DNA from 2 places in the Clostridium beijerinckii genome. Region 1 is predicted to be linked to the other one. Evidence: riboswitches for the same ligand, from Rfam matches in the RefSeq annotation. Region 1 holds a riboswitch; the other holds the start of a gene.
The links. Region 1 has a riboswitch for thiamine pyrophosphate ahead of tenA (thiaminase II). Riboswitches for the same ligand answer to the same signal wherever they lie in the genome.
Positions count from the first base shown of each region.

Region 2: linked by a shared signal. The riboswitch ahead of thiT (energy-coupled thiamine transporter ThiT) and the one ahead of tenA (thiaminase II) in region 1 are both predicted to bind thiamine pyrophosphate.

Region 1 is NZ_CP144906.1:2,314,551-2,317,988, forward strand. It holds gene PZA12_RS10780 (Cache 3/Cache 2 fusion domain-containing protein) at 1-1,681, shown strand, start outside; TPP riboswitch at 1,733-1,830, shown strand; gene tenA (thiaminase II) at 1,922-2,590, shown strand; gene PZA12_RS10790 (ABC transporter ATP-binding protein) at 2,591-3,358, shown strand; gene PZA12_RS10795 (ABC transporter permease) at 3,355-3,438, shown strand, end outside.
Region 2 is NZ_CP144906.1:80,994-84,431, forward strand. It holds gene PZA12_RS00360 (hypothetical protein) at 1-190, shown strand, start outside; gene PZA12_RS00365 (Mrp/NBP35 family ATP-binding protein) at 209-1,048, shown strand; gene PZA12_RS00370 (ferredoxin) at 1,178-1,369, shown strand; gene thiT (energy-coupled thiamine transporter ThiT) at 1,591-2,268, opposite strand; TPP riboswitch at 2,323-2,423, opposite strand; gene PZA12_RS00380 (DegV family protein) at 2,828-3,438, opposite strand, start outside.

The DNA of each region.
Region 1 (3,438 bases):
CAATGAAATCGTAAAAGTTGGAGATTTTAACTTACCAGTTTTATATTCAGGAAATCAAAGAATATCCTTAGATAATACTATAGTTGATAAACTAAAACAATCAACAGGTAGTATAGCAACAATGTTTTTATTACAAGATGATAAACTAATAAGGGTTTCTACTACCGTATTTAATAATGGTAATAGGATATTAGGTACATATATTTCAAGTGATACTGAAGCTTATAAAAAGACACTAAATAATGAAGAATATATTGGCGATATTAGAATAGAAGGAATTGGATATTTAACAAGAATGAAGCCAATATTAGATAAAGATAAAAAAGTAATAGGGGCAATAGGGTTAGGAAATAAAATTAGTAATGATTATTTAGATAAGACATTAAGTAATATCAAATTAGGGAAGACTGGATATGCGTACATACTAGATTCTGAAGGAAATGTAATTCTTCATCCATCTGATAGTGGAAAGAATGTAAGTGACTACGATTTTGTTCAAAAAATGCATAATGAAAAAAGTGGAATGATTGAGTACACTTATAACGGAGTTAAGAAATTAGGATATTATCAGTATTTTGAAGCTTGGCATTGGTATGTAGTTACTACAGCAGATTATGAGGAATTAAACTCTTCAGCAAAATCAATTTTGACGACCACAATAGCTACTGGGGGAATAATTATTGTTTTAGGCGGAATTATAGCATTATTTTTAGCTAATACATTAGTTAAGCCTATTAACAAGTTGAAATCTTGTATGGAGATAGCGAGTAAAGGTGATTTAACAATACGATGTAATATAGATAGTAAAGATGAGATCGGAGTTTTAGCAAATAGTTTTAATAATATGCTGGCAGAAAATAAAAGATTACTAGAAGAAACTGTGCAGTATGAAAAATTAAAAACGGAATTTATTGCTAATATGTCACATGAATTAAGAACGCCTTTAAATATTATATTTTCAACAGCTCAGTTATTTAATGTACTTATAAATAGAGATGAGGATTTAAATACTGAAAAAATGAAGAATTATACAAATAGTATAAAACAAAACTGTTATAGGTTGGTAAGATTGGTGAATAATCTTATAGATATAACAAAGATTGATTCAGGTTATATGAAACTAGAATTGAAAAATGGCAATATAGTACAAGTTGTAGAGGATATAACACAATCAACTGCTGAATATGTAGGGTATATGTCTAGAACAATAATATTTGATACAGATAATGAAGAAAAAATTATGGCTTTTGATGAGGAAAAATTAGAAAGAATTTTGCTTAATCTAATTTCCAATGCTACTAAATTCACTGAACCAGGAGACAAAATAAGTGTTAATCTATATGATATTGATGATTATATCGTTATCTCTGTAAAAGATACAGGAAGAGGAATTCCAGAGGAAAAAGTATCGCAGCTTTTCCAACGATTTAAGCAAGTAGAACGATTATTAAATAGAAGCCATGAAGGCAGCGGGATTGGGCTATCTATAGTTAAAGCTTTAGTTGAGATGCATGAAGGAACAATAGAAGTAAAAAGTGTTTATGGAGAAGGTACAGAGTTTATTATATGTCTTCCTGTTAAGATAGTTCCAGAAGATGAAGGTAAGAAAAACAAGAATGGTTATGCAAACCAATCTAAGGTTGAAAATATTAATATTGAGTTTTCGGACATATATAGCTAAACAAGATGGTAAATTTTCATTGACATTTTTAAGCTTTGAGTATAAAATTTAGACGAGTACTAGGGGAGCCAGAATGGCTGAGATGAGTTTTCAGACCCTTTGAACCTGCACTGGGTAATGCCAGCGAAGGGAAGTTATAAGATAATATAAAGCTAAATCTAAAAGTAGTAGATTTACAATTTAATTAGATTATTAACTCTTTTCAATGGTATTTTAGTACTGTTTGGAAGGAGTTTTTTTATGCAATTTTCACAAAGATTATTATTGAAAGGTAAACCTATTTGGGAAGCATGCTTGGAGCATCCTTTTCTTAAGGAACTTAGTGAGGGGACCTTAAAGGAAGATAAGTTTTGCTTTTACGTTAAACAGGATTATGTTTATCTAATAGATTATATAAAACTTTTTGCATTAGGGATGGTTAAAGCAGATTCATTAGAAGATATACAAGCATTTGCTAAATGTGCAAATGCTATAGTAAATATTGAAATGGATGCACATACTGAATATGCTAAAAAGTTTGGAATAACTAAGGAAGAACTGGAGGCCACAAAGCCAAATGCAAGTAATTTGTCATACACAAAGTTTATGCTACAGGTATCATCAGAAGGATCTTTAGCTGAACTAGTAGCAGCACTGCTTCCATGCATGTGGAGTTATGCATTTATTGGAAAAACCTTAGCAAAGAATAGTAAGGCATTAGAGCATCCACTTTACAGTGAATGGATACTTACATATGCAACAGAAGAATATAACAAAGAAAATGATTGGTGCATAAAACTTATGGATAAACTAGCAGAAGGGCTTCCAGAAAGACAACTTCAAAAACTAGAAGAGATTTTCATTATATCTTCAAAATATGAATATATGTTTTGGGATGGGTGCTACAAAAAGGAAAGTTGGGTTATTTAGATGAAAGCATTGGAAATTAATAATTTATCCTTTGGATATAAGGATTCTGGGAAATTAATAGTAGATGATTTATCTTTTGATATAAATAAAAATGAATTTGTCACAATTATTGCACCTAGTGGCACAGGCAAAAGTACCCTTTTTCGATTAATTTTAGGACTATTAAAGCCACAAAAGGGCAATATAAATATATTAAAAGATGGCAATAAAAATATTATAGGGTATATGCCTCAAAAAGATTCCTTAATGCCTTGGAGAAATATTCTTGACAATACAGCAGTTGGACTTGAATTAAATGGTTATAGTAAGAAAGAAGCTAGAAAAGTGGCAGCCACATACTTTGAGGGTTTTGGACTTAAGGGAACTGAAAAATATTATCCACATGAATTATCAGGTGGTATGAGGCAGAGAGCTTCATTTTTAAGAGCAATAGTAAATAATCCTTCCATAATTTTATTGGATGAGCCATTTTCTTCTCTAGATGCGTTAACAAGAAGAAAGATGCAGTCATGGCTTTTAGATCTTTGTCAAAGACAAAGTAATACTGTGTTTATGATAACTCATGATATAGAGGAAGCTTTACTTTTATCAGATAGAATTCTTATTTGTACGGAGCTTCCATATAGAAACCTAAAATCTATAGATGTAAATATTGAAAGACCAAGGAATTATGAGACTACACTTTCTAGTGAGTTTATTGAGCTAAAAAGAGATATTTTAAATGTTCTTGACTCCTTAGAAGAAAATAAAGGGGGGGATATAGAATGAAAAAAATTAAAGACTATATATTTCCTTTAATATTTTTGATAATTATAATTTTGGCATGGGAATTTATAATACCATATTTT
Region 2 (3,438 bases), 2.2 Mb from region 1:
TTATGAAGATTTTGATACAATAATTAAAGTGAAAAATAGAGGATATAATAGTACTGTTTTCAAAACACTAATAACAGTAGATAATAAAAAGGATAATTCCTTTGAAAGCTATTATATAACAGCAGAATATAATTATAAAGACTGGGATATTAAAATAAGTGAGCCTAATAAAACCCCACAAGATTGGTAAGCAAAGGAGCATATATAAATGAGTTGTGAAAATTGTAAAAGTAAAGACACATGTCAATCTAAAGGAACAGGATGTAGTGAAGAAAGTTTAAAGTTAACATCCAGATATGGAAATATTAAAAATGTTATAGGTATTATAAGTGGAAAAGGTGGAGTTGGTAAATCAACTGTAACTGGAATGATGGCAAGTATGTTATCTAAGAAGGGATATAAAGTAGGAGTATTGGATGCAGATATTACAGGTCCATCTATGCCTAGATTTTTTGGAGTTAACAATAAAAGAGCTAAAATAATTCCATTAGAAAATGATATGGTAAAATTTGAGCCAGTGGAAACAGAAAGCGGGATAAAAATAATTTCCATGAATCTTTTAACAGCAGTAGAAGATGAACCTGTAATCTGGAGAGGACCTGTAATTACAGGGGTGTTAAAGCAGATGTTTGTAGAAACTAATTGGGAAGAGCTTGACTATTTACTTATAGATATGCCACCAGGTACAGGAGACATTGCTTTAACTGTAATGCAGGAATTTCCTATTGATGAAATTGTAATAGTTTCTACACCACAAGATATGGTGTCTATGATAGTCAAGAAAGTTGTTATTATGGCCCAAAAGATAGGTGTAAAGATTAAGGGTGTAGTAGAGAACATGGCATATATAAACTGTCCAGATTGTGATAAAAAGATACGAGTATTTAGCAGAAAGTCATCAGAAGAAAATGCAGATTATCTTGGAATTCCTTTAATAGGAGAGCTACCAATTAATATTGAACTTACAGAAGCATTGGAGCAAGGAAAAGCAGAGGAATACGTTAAGGAGAATCCGCTATATTCACTGATATTTGAAGGATTATATTAATAGAAAACTTCTTTTCCTTATACTATATTTATTTCATTATTTTAAATTATATTATTAAATATACATAACTTAATATTTCTTGGGAAATAATAAGTTTGTAATTTGATATTAGAGGAGATGAAGTAAACCATGAAACCAAAAGTAGATAAAGATACTTGTATAGCTTGTGGATTATGTCCATCTATATGTCCAGAGTGCTTTGACATGCAGGATGATGGAAAAGCAGGAGCTATAGTTGATGAAGTTCCAGAAGGTTGTGTAGATGAGGCAAAAGAAGCAGAAGAAAGCTGTCCAGTAAATGCAATTGAAATAGAAGAATAAAATTTAATTGCAAAATACAACTAAAACGTCTAAAATAAATAATATTTATTTATTATTTGATCAAAAATAGGATTAATTTTGTTTTATAAAACAAAATTAATCCTATTTTTATTCTATATGTTTTGCATTAATAAGCTTAAAACGCAGATAAGTGAAATGTTTAATTACTACGTAGAGCTTCGAAACTTAATTGTATATATATAAATTGTTTTATATAATAGTTAGTTTGAAATAGTATTTACTGATGATGCATGAAATATTCTTTCTATAGGAAGAACAGCTAAAATTACTAAGCATATGATTCCTTCTATTCCAACCATAGGACCATTAACAAGCAAAGAATAAACTACTGGAGACATTCCTTCTGGGGCAAATGATCCAAAGAAAACTATACCAGAAATAAGATGACATAAAAATCTGACCAGTACTGCAATGCTTACCCCAACTAACTTTCTTTGTTTGAAAAATCCGGCAAGACCTAATGCTGTAAAGGGCAATGGATAATCAAACAAAACTTGAACAGGATGTAGTATATATGGATCCAGTATTAAGGTTATTACACCATAAAGAAATCCTGTTAAACATCCAACTTCAGGACCATATATGAATGCTATGAGTAATACTGGTATCATGCTGCCTAAAGTTATGCTACCACCTTGAGGAAAATGATATAATCTTAGCATTTTTAATATAGTGGCTAACGCCAATGCTATACCAATCCTAGCAATTAGTTCTGGAGTGAATTTTATCTTTCTTGCCTTAGCTAATACTATAAGCAGTAAAATACATCCTAATAAAGTTATAATGGACATTGGACTTGCAAGAATGTCTTGAATGTTTTGTGAGAAATTCTGGAAAAGTTTGGAAAACTGTTCGATCCAATCATTAAAAATTGACATAAAAAAACCTCCTTAATTGTGCTCGGAGATTATCAACCAAATAAATAGTTTAAAGTTTTTAAGAGGTTGCATTCCCTACGCTAGAATTAACTAGATCAGGTTTTAAGGGTTTATGAATATCAAATCTCAGCCGCTCGGCTCCCCTAGCACATTATAAATATATTACACTTACACTATTTTATACCTATTATTATAGATAGTCAATTAGATTGTATGTATTAAATTTGTTATTATTACTTAAATTGGAATGTGAATTTGAGCTAGAAGCAATCAAATTTATAGAGTGATGTGGGATTGTGTTATTTGGTAATTTATTTGATGAAATGGTGAAGATATCATCATTTCTATTGACAATAGTAGCATCTTTATATGTTGAATCTAATATAAAATCTTTCATAATAACAAAACAGTCCTTTCAGTAAAGATTTCTTTGTTATTATTATTTACAAGTAGAAAAGTAAGTATACTTGTAAAAGATTAAAGAACTAAATAAAAAAATATGAATTTTAATATTTAGCTCTTTAATTATGAGTAAATAGTTAACATATATATTTTTCGATTAATCTAATCTTTCAACTATAAATCCAACAAGACCAGGTCCGGTATGAACGCCAAGAGCAGGTCCTATTGATCCTCCTAAAGTACATTCAATTAGATTAGGAAGATCTTTTATAGAATCATAAAGCATTTTAGATTTCTCAGGTGCATTCCCATCTAAAACCCAAACTTTACATTTATGATTTTCTAGATAATTTGTTAATATATTTGTTAATTTAGATATACACTGTTTTATGCCTCTTATCTTACAAACCGTATGGTATATGCCGTCATCGCCAACAGTAATAATAGGCTTTAGATTGAGTACACCCGCTATAGTTCCGGCAACTTTACCAACTCGGCCTCCCTTTATTAAGTATTCTAATGTATCTATTGTAAAAAACACGTCAATCTTATCTCTAAAGGAAGGTAAGGTCATTACTATTTCATCAAAGGATTTCCTTTGCTTTATTAGGTTTAGAGTTTCAATGACCATAGCTCCTTCTGACATAGTTAAAGTCATAGAATCAAATACCAAAGTTTTCACTTCAGGGACATTTTCAGATGCAAGTCTTGCAGAGTTATAAGCGCCAGAAAGGCCACTTGATATTGTTATAATAATTGCATGTGTAT